Regions from separate parts of the Cupriavidus sp. 05T41 genome, predicted to be linked through region 3. Evidence: predicted binding sites of a transcription regulator. Region 3 holds the regulator's gene; each other region holds the start of a gene.
What was found. Region 3 encodes LexA, which represses DNA repair genes until DNA is damaged. Its sites were predicted from a motif close to ACTGTATNNNNATACAGT; they were not measured.
Positions count from the first base shown of each region.

Region 1 (2,263 bases), on a different contig from region 3:
GCGCTGGCGGCGAAGGACGTCCTGGCCGAACGCGCGCTGGCACGGCACTGACCGCGCGCGCGGGCTGGCTGCTCAGGCCTGCGGCAGGCGGGGTTCGGCGTCGAACAGCCGCGCCACCCAGTCGATAAAGACGCGCACCTTGGCCGTCAGGTGCCGGTTGCGCGGGTACATGACGAACAGCGGCAGCGTGCCGGCGTTCCACTCGGGCAGCACCGGCACCAGTCGCCCGCTGGCCAGGTGTTCGCGCACAGGCCGGTCCGTGGCACTGACGGATCCATCGAAACCAATACGCCGAGGTACAAGATGAAAACCCCACGCAAGAAAATGCTCGCCATGGCATCCGCCGTGCTGCTTGCCGCGCTCACGCTGCCGGCGCTCGCCGCGCAACAGCCGGCGTTCGATAGCTTCAGCCAGGGCGCCCGCAAGCCTGACGCCTTCTCCGACGGCGCGCGCCAGCGCGACGCGTACCAGGACGGTGCGCACCAGGGTACCGACGCCGGCGCAATCGCCATGATGAACCGCGACGTGTTCACCGATGGCACACGCGATGTGCGTGCCACGGACCGCATGGCGAGTTGATGCTCTTGTGCGGAGGGCGCAGGGCGGTGGGCGCTGCTGCCCACCGTTGCTGGCGTTGCGGGCGTTGATGCCAGGCAGCCTAGAGCCGACGGCCCTCGTGCTGTGGATTTCCCGGATTCCCCGGAACTTGCGCATGGCGCTGTGCCGGCGCCGGCCGCGCGAGAAGCTGGCGGATCGAGGCAAGGTAGCGGTCCCCGACCTCACGGGTGGCGCGGCCAGCCTGGTTGCGCAGTGCGCGTCGGCTCGGTGGCGTGACCTTCAGGCTGCGGCAGATTGTCGAAAGATAGGGCTTGCGGTCACCGGCCAGGCGTTGGGCGGCTGCCTGCAGGGCCGCGTCGCCAATCCGTTCCCGCAGCCATGCCAGGACCTGGCGATCATATTCATTCTGTACCCGGACCAGATGTTCCATGCTGGGCTCCCCGCGAATACTGTTCATCCATACAGTAACTGTAAATATATACAGTATTCGGGGATTTTCAAGGAACGGTTCGATGGAAAGCCGGCTGGCTGGTCCGGTTGTGATTGACCAGCCGCTACCGGCGAACTGCTGTCGCCCCCCTGCAAGCCGTGGAATTCGAGGTGAACGTGCCGTGCGGCACGTTCGAAACAGGACCGCCAGATGTCACTTCCGGGGGGGCAGGCGTCGTGGCAGGCGAGGCTGGCCAGCCGAATCGCAAGCAGCCTGCGCGGCCGATGCAGCCCAGGCGTAGCTGCTCACCCGCGGCGTACCGCGGTCACCTTTCCCCCCTTGACGTCCAGCGTGCGGCGCTGCGGGTTGTAGTCCATGGTTGCGGGCATATGCTGGCCTTCCCGGTCACCAAACCGCCAGGCGCAGCCCTGGAGCAGGGTGACGGCGTCTGCCTCGGCCTTGCCGATCAGGGCATCATCGCCAACCTTGTCTGCCTGGCAGCCTTCCGGCGTGCCGCGGCCGCCTTGCGGGCCCGGGTTCGGCACCGGGGTCGCTGTCTGGGCGGCACATCCCGCCACGAGTGCCGCGCATACGAGCGCGCCCGAAAACGCGGCATTCCGGATCCTTGGTCCTTGCTTTTCTGGCATGCGATATTCCGTCCATGTGCGATGGATTCAATCTATACCAGATGTTCCATGACGGGCTCTCGCGCATACCGCGCATTCCTACACTAGCCGCACGCCGCGCTCAGCGCAGCGGCCGGAACGCGGCACGCACCTCGGTGCTGAACAGGACCGGCTCTTCCCAGGCCGCGAAGTGGCCGCCCTTGTCCACCTGGTTGTAGTAGATGAGGTTGCGGTAGGCGCGTGCGGCCCAGTTCTTCGGCGGCCTGTAGACCTCCCCGGGGAAGATCGTCACCGCCGCCGGGATCGAGATGCTGGCTACATTGGGGCTACTGGCGTTGGTTTCCCAGTAGATCCGCGCGCTTGCGGGGCCTGTGTTGGTCAGCCAGTAGAGTGTGATGTCGTCGAGCATCTCGTCGCGGGTGAGCGAGCGCTCCGGTTCGCCGCGGGTGAACACCCAATCAGCGATCTTGTCGTAGATCCACGCCGCCAGTCCCACCGGCGAATCGGCCAGGGCGTATGCCATGGTTTGGGGGCGCGTCCCCATGATCGCGGCGTATCCAAAGCCCTTGCCAAGGAACTCCCTGGCTTGGTCAAACACCGCCTTTTCTTCGGCGGTGAGGATCGCCGGTGCCGGATCGCCATTCTTCAG
Region 1 covers NZ_JBFTLQ010000011.1:83,465-85,727, reverse strand. Annotated here, with positions in the region: gene AC1DKV_RS09285 (carboxymuconolactone decarboxylase family protein) at 1-51, shown strand, start outside; gene AC1DKV_RS09280 (LysR substrate-binding domain-containing protein) at 73-249, opposite strand; gene AC1DKV_RS09275 (hypothetical protein) at 304-579, shown strand; gene AC1DKV_RS09270 (CppA family protein) at 659-988, opposite strand; gene AC1DKV_RS09265 (hypothetical protein) at 1,294-1,635, opposite strand; gene AC1DKV_RS09260 (epoxide hydrolase family protein) at 1,736-2,263, opposite strand, start outside.
Region 1: a site for LexA is predicted at 1,026-1,043, ahead of AC1DKV_RS09270 (CppA family protein). Genes of this name have one in related genera too.

Region 2 (2,263 bases), on a different contig from region 3:
CGAAGGTGGTTTCGCGGCTCATGGACTTCGGTTCGGAGCTGACCACGACGGGACGGTCGTCCTGGCCCTGGGCGATTTCCGCCAGCCAGGCTGAGTAGCTGCGGCCGAAGTGGCTTTGCAGCAGCCCAAGGTCGGCGCTGGCGAGGTCGCCGACGGTGGCGATGCCGAGCGCGGCGAGCTTTTCGGTCGCCTTGGGGCCAATGCCGTTGACCTTGCGCACGGGCAGCGGCCAGATGCGACGGGGGATGTCGTCGGCGCCGAGCAGGGTGAGGCCGTCAGGCTTGTCCAGTTCGGAGCCGATCTTGGCCAGGAGCTTGTTGGGGGCGATGCAGATCGAGCAGCTTAACTGGGTGGCTTCACGTACGGCTTGCTTGATGCGCGCGCCGAGATCGGCCGGTTCACCGGCGACTTCGCTGAGATCAATGTAGATTTCGTCGATGCCGCGGTCTTCGATCTGGTCGGTGAAGGTGTGGACGGCGGCCTTGAAGAGGCGGGAGTAGTGCCGGTAGGAGTCGAAGTCGGTGGGCAGCAGGATGGCGTCGGGCGCGAGTTGGGCGGCTTTCATCATGCCCATGGCCGAGAAGACGCCGAGCGCGCGTGCTTCATAGGTGGAGGTGGTGACGACGCCGCGGCCGGCGTAGTCGCGCAGGCGGGCGAAGCGCCGGCTGCCGTCCGGCAGGATTTCGGGCACGGCGTTGCGTCCGCCGCCGATCACCACGGGCATGCCGCGCAGCTCCGGGTACCGCAGGAGTTCGACGGAAGCGTAGAACGCGTCCATGTCCAGGTGGGCGATGCGGCGAGTTGCGGAAGGCATTGTCGGCTGGCAGGGATTGGCGACGCCTCCATCCGGCCATGCCGGGGCGGGGTGTCGCGATAACTGTATGCATATACAGTATATCGAACTCTGCGCCGGGCATCGATGCCGCCGGCGAACGCGCTTTCATTTTGCCTGCAAGCGCAATGCGACGATTCTCAAGACGGTGCGCGCCACCCGCGCGGACATCGGCCGGGCCGGCGGTCGGTTGTCACAAGCGGCCAGCGGCAGCCGGCGCGCGGCTCGCCACCGCCCGCTGACAGCGGTCCGAGGCTGCGCCGGAGCGGCGCTTACCGCAGCAGGAATCCGATATCGTCGACGCTGATCTGCGCTGCCGGCACGCCCCGGCGTTGCTGGAACAGCATGTGCTGCAGCACCTGGCGGCGCTGCGCGGCGAAGACCGCCAGGTCGATGGGCGACCCGGCGCGCGCGTAGTGTTCGATCAGGAGCTTGTAGGCGCGGTGTCGCATGCGCAGGGCCTCGCCGTCGGCGCGGAGCTTGCTGGTGTCTTCCGGCGCGGGGCGCTCGACATTGCGCAGCGCTTCGAGCGCATGGGCGTGCAGGTCGCGATAGCGATCGAGTTCGGCCTGGGTGGTGCGCAGGCGTTCGCGCAGGTCCCGTACCTTGCGCTGCAATTTCAGTGTCATGCCGACACCGTGCTCGATCAGCGCGACGGTTTCCAGTGCATGGCTGGCGGCGGCGATGGTGTTCTTCCAGATACCCCGGTCGGACGTGTCGGCGTCCGTTGCCCAGCCATCGCGGGCTCCGCTCAATGTCTTCATATGACCCCTTTGACCCTTGTATCGATTTCCGGCGGCCGGTCCTGTGGTTTCCGGTCCTGTCCGTGCGCATGGTGGCCGCGCTGACCTGGCGGCCTGCCATGCCGATGCAACCTCGTGCGCTTGGGTGCATCTGAGCCGGCAGCCTTGCGTCGAGGTTTTGGGGAAAGATCGTACGGTTTTACCCCGTCCGGGCCAAGTAGAAGATGCTTAGATCTGGTCTTCCCGGCGCCTATGTCGCGTAATGTCTACGGGCCTTGGCGCGGCTGCCCTTGTCATGGTGCTGACACCGGCACAGTGCGGGCGGGGAGGGGGTCAGGCTCCGCCGCCATGCCGTTGGGGTCACACGGGCGCAGGAGGCAATGGCGGGACGGTGGCTCAGCTTTCCTGGGCTTCGAGCGTGAAGCGGGCGCCGGCGTCCTGGCCCAGCAGCGTGACCAGGGTGGGCATGGCTGCTTCCAGGTTTTCCTTGAGGCGCCACGGCGGGTTGACGATAAACATGCCGCTGCCGTGCAGGCCCAGGCCGCCCGCGACCGGCTGCTTCACGGTGAGGGAGACATGCAGCCAGCTCTTGAGCGGCAGTTTTTTCAGCTGCACCGGCAACTGCACCGATTCGCGGCGTTGCACTTCGGGGTACCAGACCGCATAGATGCCGGTGGCAAAGCGCTGC
Region 2 covers NZ_JBFTLQ010000029.1:2,059-4,321, reverse strand. Annotated here, with positions in the region: gene dinB (DNA polymerase IV) at 1-814, opposite strand, end outside; gene AC1DKV_RS18255 (hypothetical protein) at 1,105-1,596, opposite strand; gene AC1DKV_RS18250 (23S rRNA (adenine(2030)-N(6))-methyltransferase RlmJ) at 1,972-2,263, opposite strand, start outside.
Region 2: a site for LexA is predicted at 877-894, ahead of dinB (DNA polymerase IV). Genes of this name have one in related genera too.

Region 3 (2,263 bases):
GATCGAGCCGTTGCCCGCGGCCGCCACGACAAGACCGTTCACGCCCGCCCCGACCAGCGCGTCGACGACCACCCGGCCCGGCTCCGCATAGCTGGCGAGAATCTCCACCTTGGGCCAGGCCTGCGGCATCGGCATGGCCGCGGCCGGCAACCGCGCCGGGGCGCGCGTGAAGCCCACGAAGTCATCCTGCACATAACCGACCGGCCCGCCCGCTGGCGAAGCGAAGGCGTTCACTGCCGACGTGTGCGCCTTCACAACGTCGCGCGCGGCGTGGATCTCCTGGTTGATGACCAGCAGCACGCCCTTCCCCACCGCCTGCGCGTGGCTGGCCACACGCACGGCGTCGAGCAGGTTCAGCGGCCCGTCGGCCGACAACGAGGTCGAAGGCCGCATGGCCGCGGTCAGCACGATGGGCAGCCCGACGGGACAAGCGAGGTGCAACACCATCGCCGTCTCTTCGAGCGTGTCGGTGCCGTGCGTCACGACAATGCCGGCAACGTCGGGTTGCGCGGACCAGAAGCGGATGCGCTCGACCAGCCTCGACCAGAGCGCGAACGACATGTCCTTGCTATCTACCTGGGCGACCTGCTCGGCCTCGATGCGGGCCACACTGCCGAGCGCCGGCACCGCGCCAAGCAAGGACGCCACCGGCACCGTGGCCGCCTGGTATTTGGCGCTACTGGCCGGATTGGAGGAGGAACCTGCGATGGTGCCGCCGGTGGCGAGCACGACGACGCGACGCAATAGGGACATGGCGGGGGACGTGTTGGAATCCGGATTCAAAAGACACGAAATCAGCGATTTGCGTGCCGCGGATTGTAACTCGCTTACCGCCCCACACTTGCGACCAGCACAACCCGCCTGGCGTGCGACAAAGCGCCTGTCGATGAGCAGCCTCCCAAAATTCCGCTTGCACTTCACTCGATACTGTATAAAATCACAGCATACTGTTTAAACATACAGTGCTTTCACATACGGCGACCATGGCGACCCTGACACCGCGACAGCAGCAGATTTTCGACCTGATTCGCAGCACCCTCCAGCACACCGGCTTCCCGCCCACCCGTGCCGAGATCGCCGCCAAGTTCGGCTTCTCCTCGCCCAACGCCGCAGAAGAACATCTGCGCGCCCTGGCACGAAAAGGCGTGATCGAACTCACGCCTGGCGCGTCGCGCGGCATTCGCCTCAAGGTATGGCGCAGCGACTCGGAACTGCCCGACCAGTTCTCCCTCCCCATGGCCGGCGTGATGCAACTGACGCTGCCGCTGGTCGGGCGTGTCGCCGCAGGTAGCCCAATCCTTGCGGCCGAGCATATCGACCGCCAGTATCAGGTCGATGCCTCGGTATTCGAAGTCCAGCCCGACTACCTCCTTCGCGTCCGCGGCCTGAGCATGCGCGACGCCGGCATCCTCGACGGCGACCTACTCGCCGTCAAACGCGCCAGCGAAGCCGCCAACGGCAAGATCGTCGTAGCCCGCCTCGGCGACGACGTCACTGTCAAACGCCTCAACCGACGGGGCGACACCATCGAACTGATCGCAGAGAACCCCGACTTCGCCAGCATCATCGTTGAGCCCGGCCGCGAAGAGTTCTCGCTCGAAGGCATTGCCGTCGGCCTGATTCGTACCGGCGCCTTCTGACGATTCAACAAGTGCGGCTGGAGCGGGCCTGCCCCGCATCAAGCTGCACCCGTTTGTGCCAACGCCACCCGCGCCGCGGGTGCCGCCAACTGTTGTTGCAAATTACCAGGTGTAGCCATGCTGCCAGCCAACCGCTTCTCCGCCCGCCGCCCCGTCAAGCCCGTCCCGTTCCGCCAGTCCAAGGGCGTGCGTATCTATCAGGGCGCGCAACGCCGCACCATGGTCGGCAGCATGGCAGCCATCTGCCGCATGCTCGAACTGGAAGATCTCCCCAAGCTCTCCGCGTGAAATCGCGTTGCGTATCCCTCGATTCAACGGCGCCCTGGCATCACGAAAAAATTTGAGCGAAGTACTAGCCATCCGCGAATGAAGTTTGTATAATCTTGTTTTTCGTCGATCAGCACTCAGCTGAAAGACTACGACGGTGGCTGTAGCTCAGTTGGTAGAGTCCAGGATTGTGATTCCTGTCGTCGTGGGTTCGAGTCCCATCAGCCACCCCAGAATTGCATTGCAAAAACAGCGAGCTGCGAAGCTCGCTGTTTTTGTTTGTGGGTCTGTTATTTGTCTCAGGCCCGATCGCAAGCCGATTCCGGCGCCCTCTCCCCTCCCCATTTCGTCTACGC
Region 3 covers NZ_JBFTLQ010000021.1:1,277-3,539, reverse strand. Annotated here, with positions in the region: gene AC1DKV_RS14525 (asparaginase) at 1-753, opposite strand, end outside; gene lexA (transcriptional repressor LexA) at 984-1,640, shown strand; gene AC1DKV_RS14515 (hypothetical protein) at 1,758-1,928, shown strand; tRNA gene AC1DKV_RS14510 (tRNA-His) at 2,065-2,140, shown strand.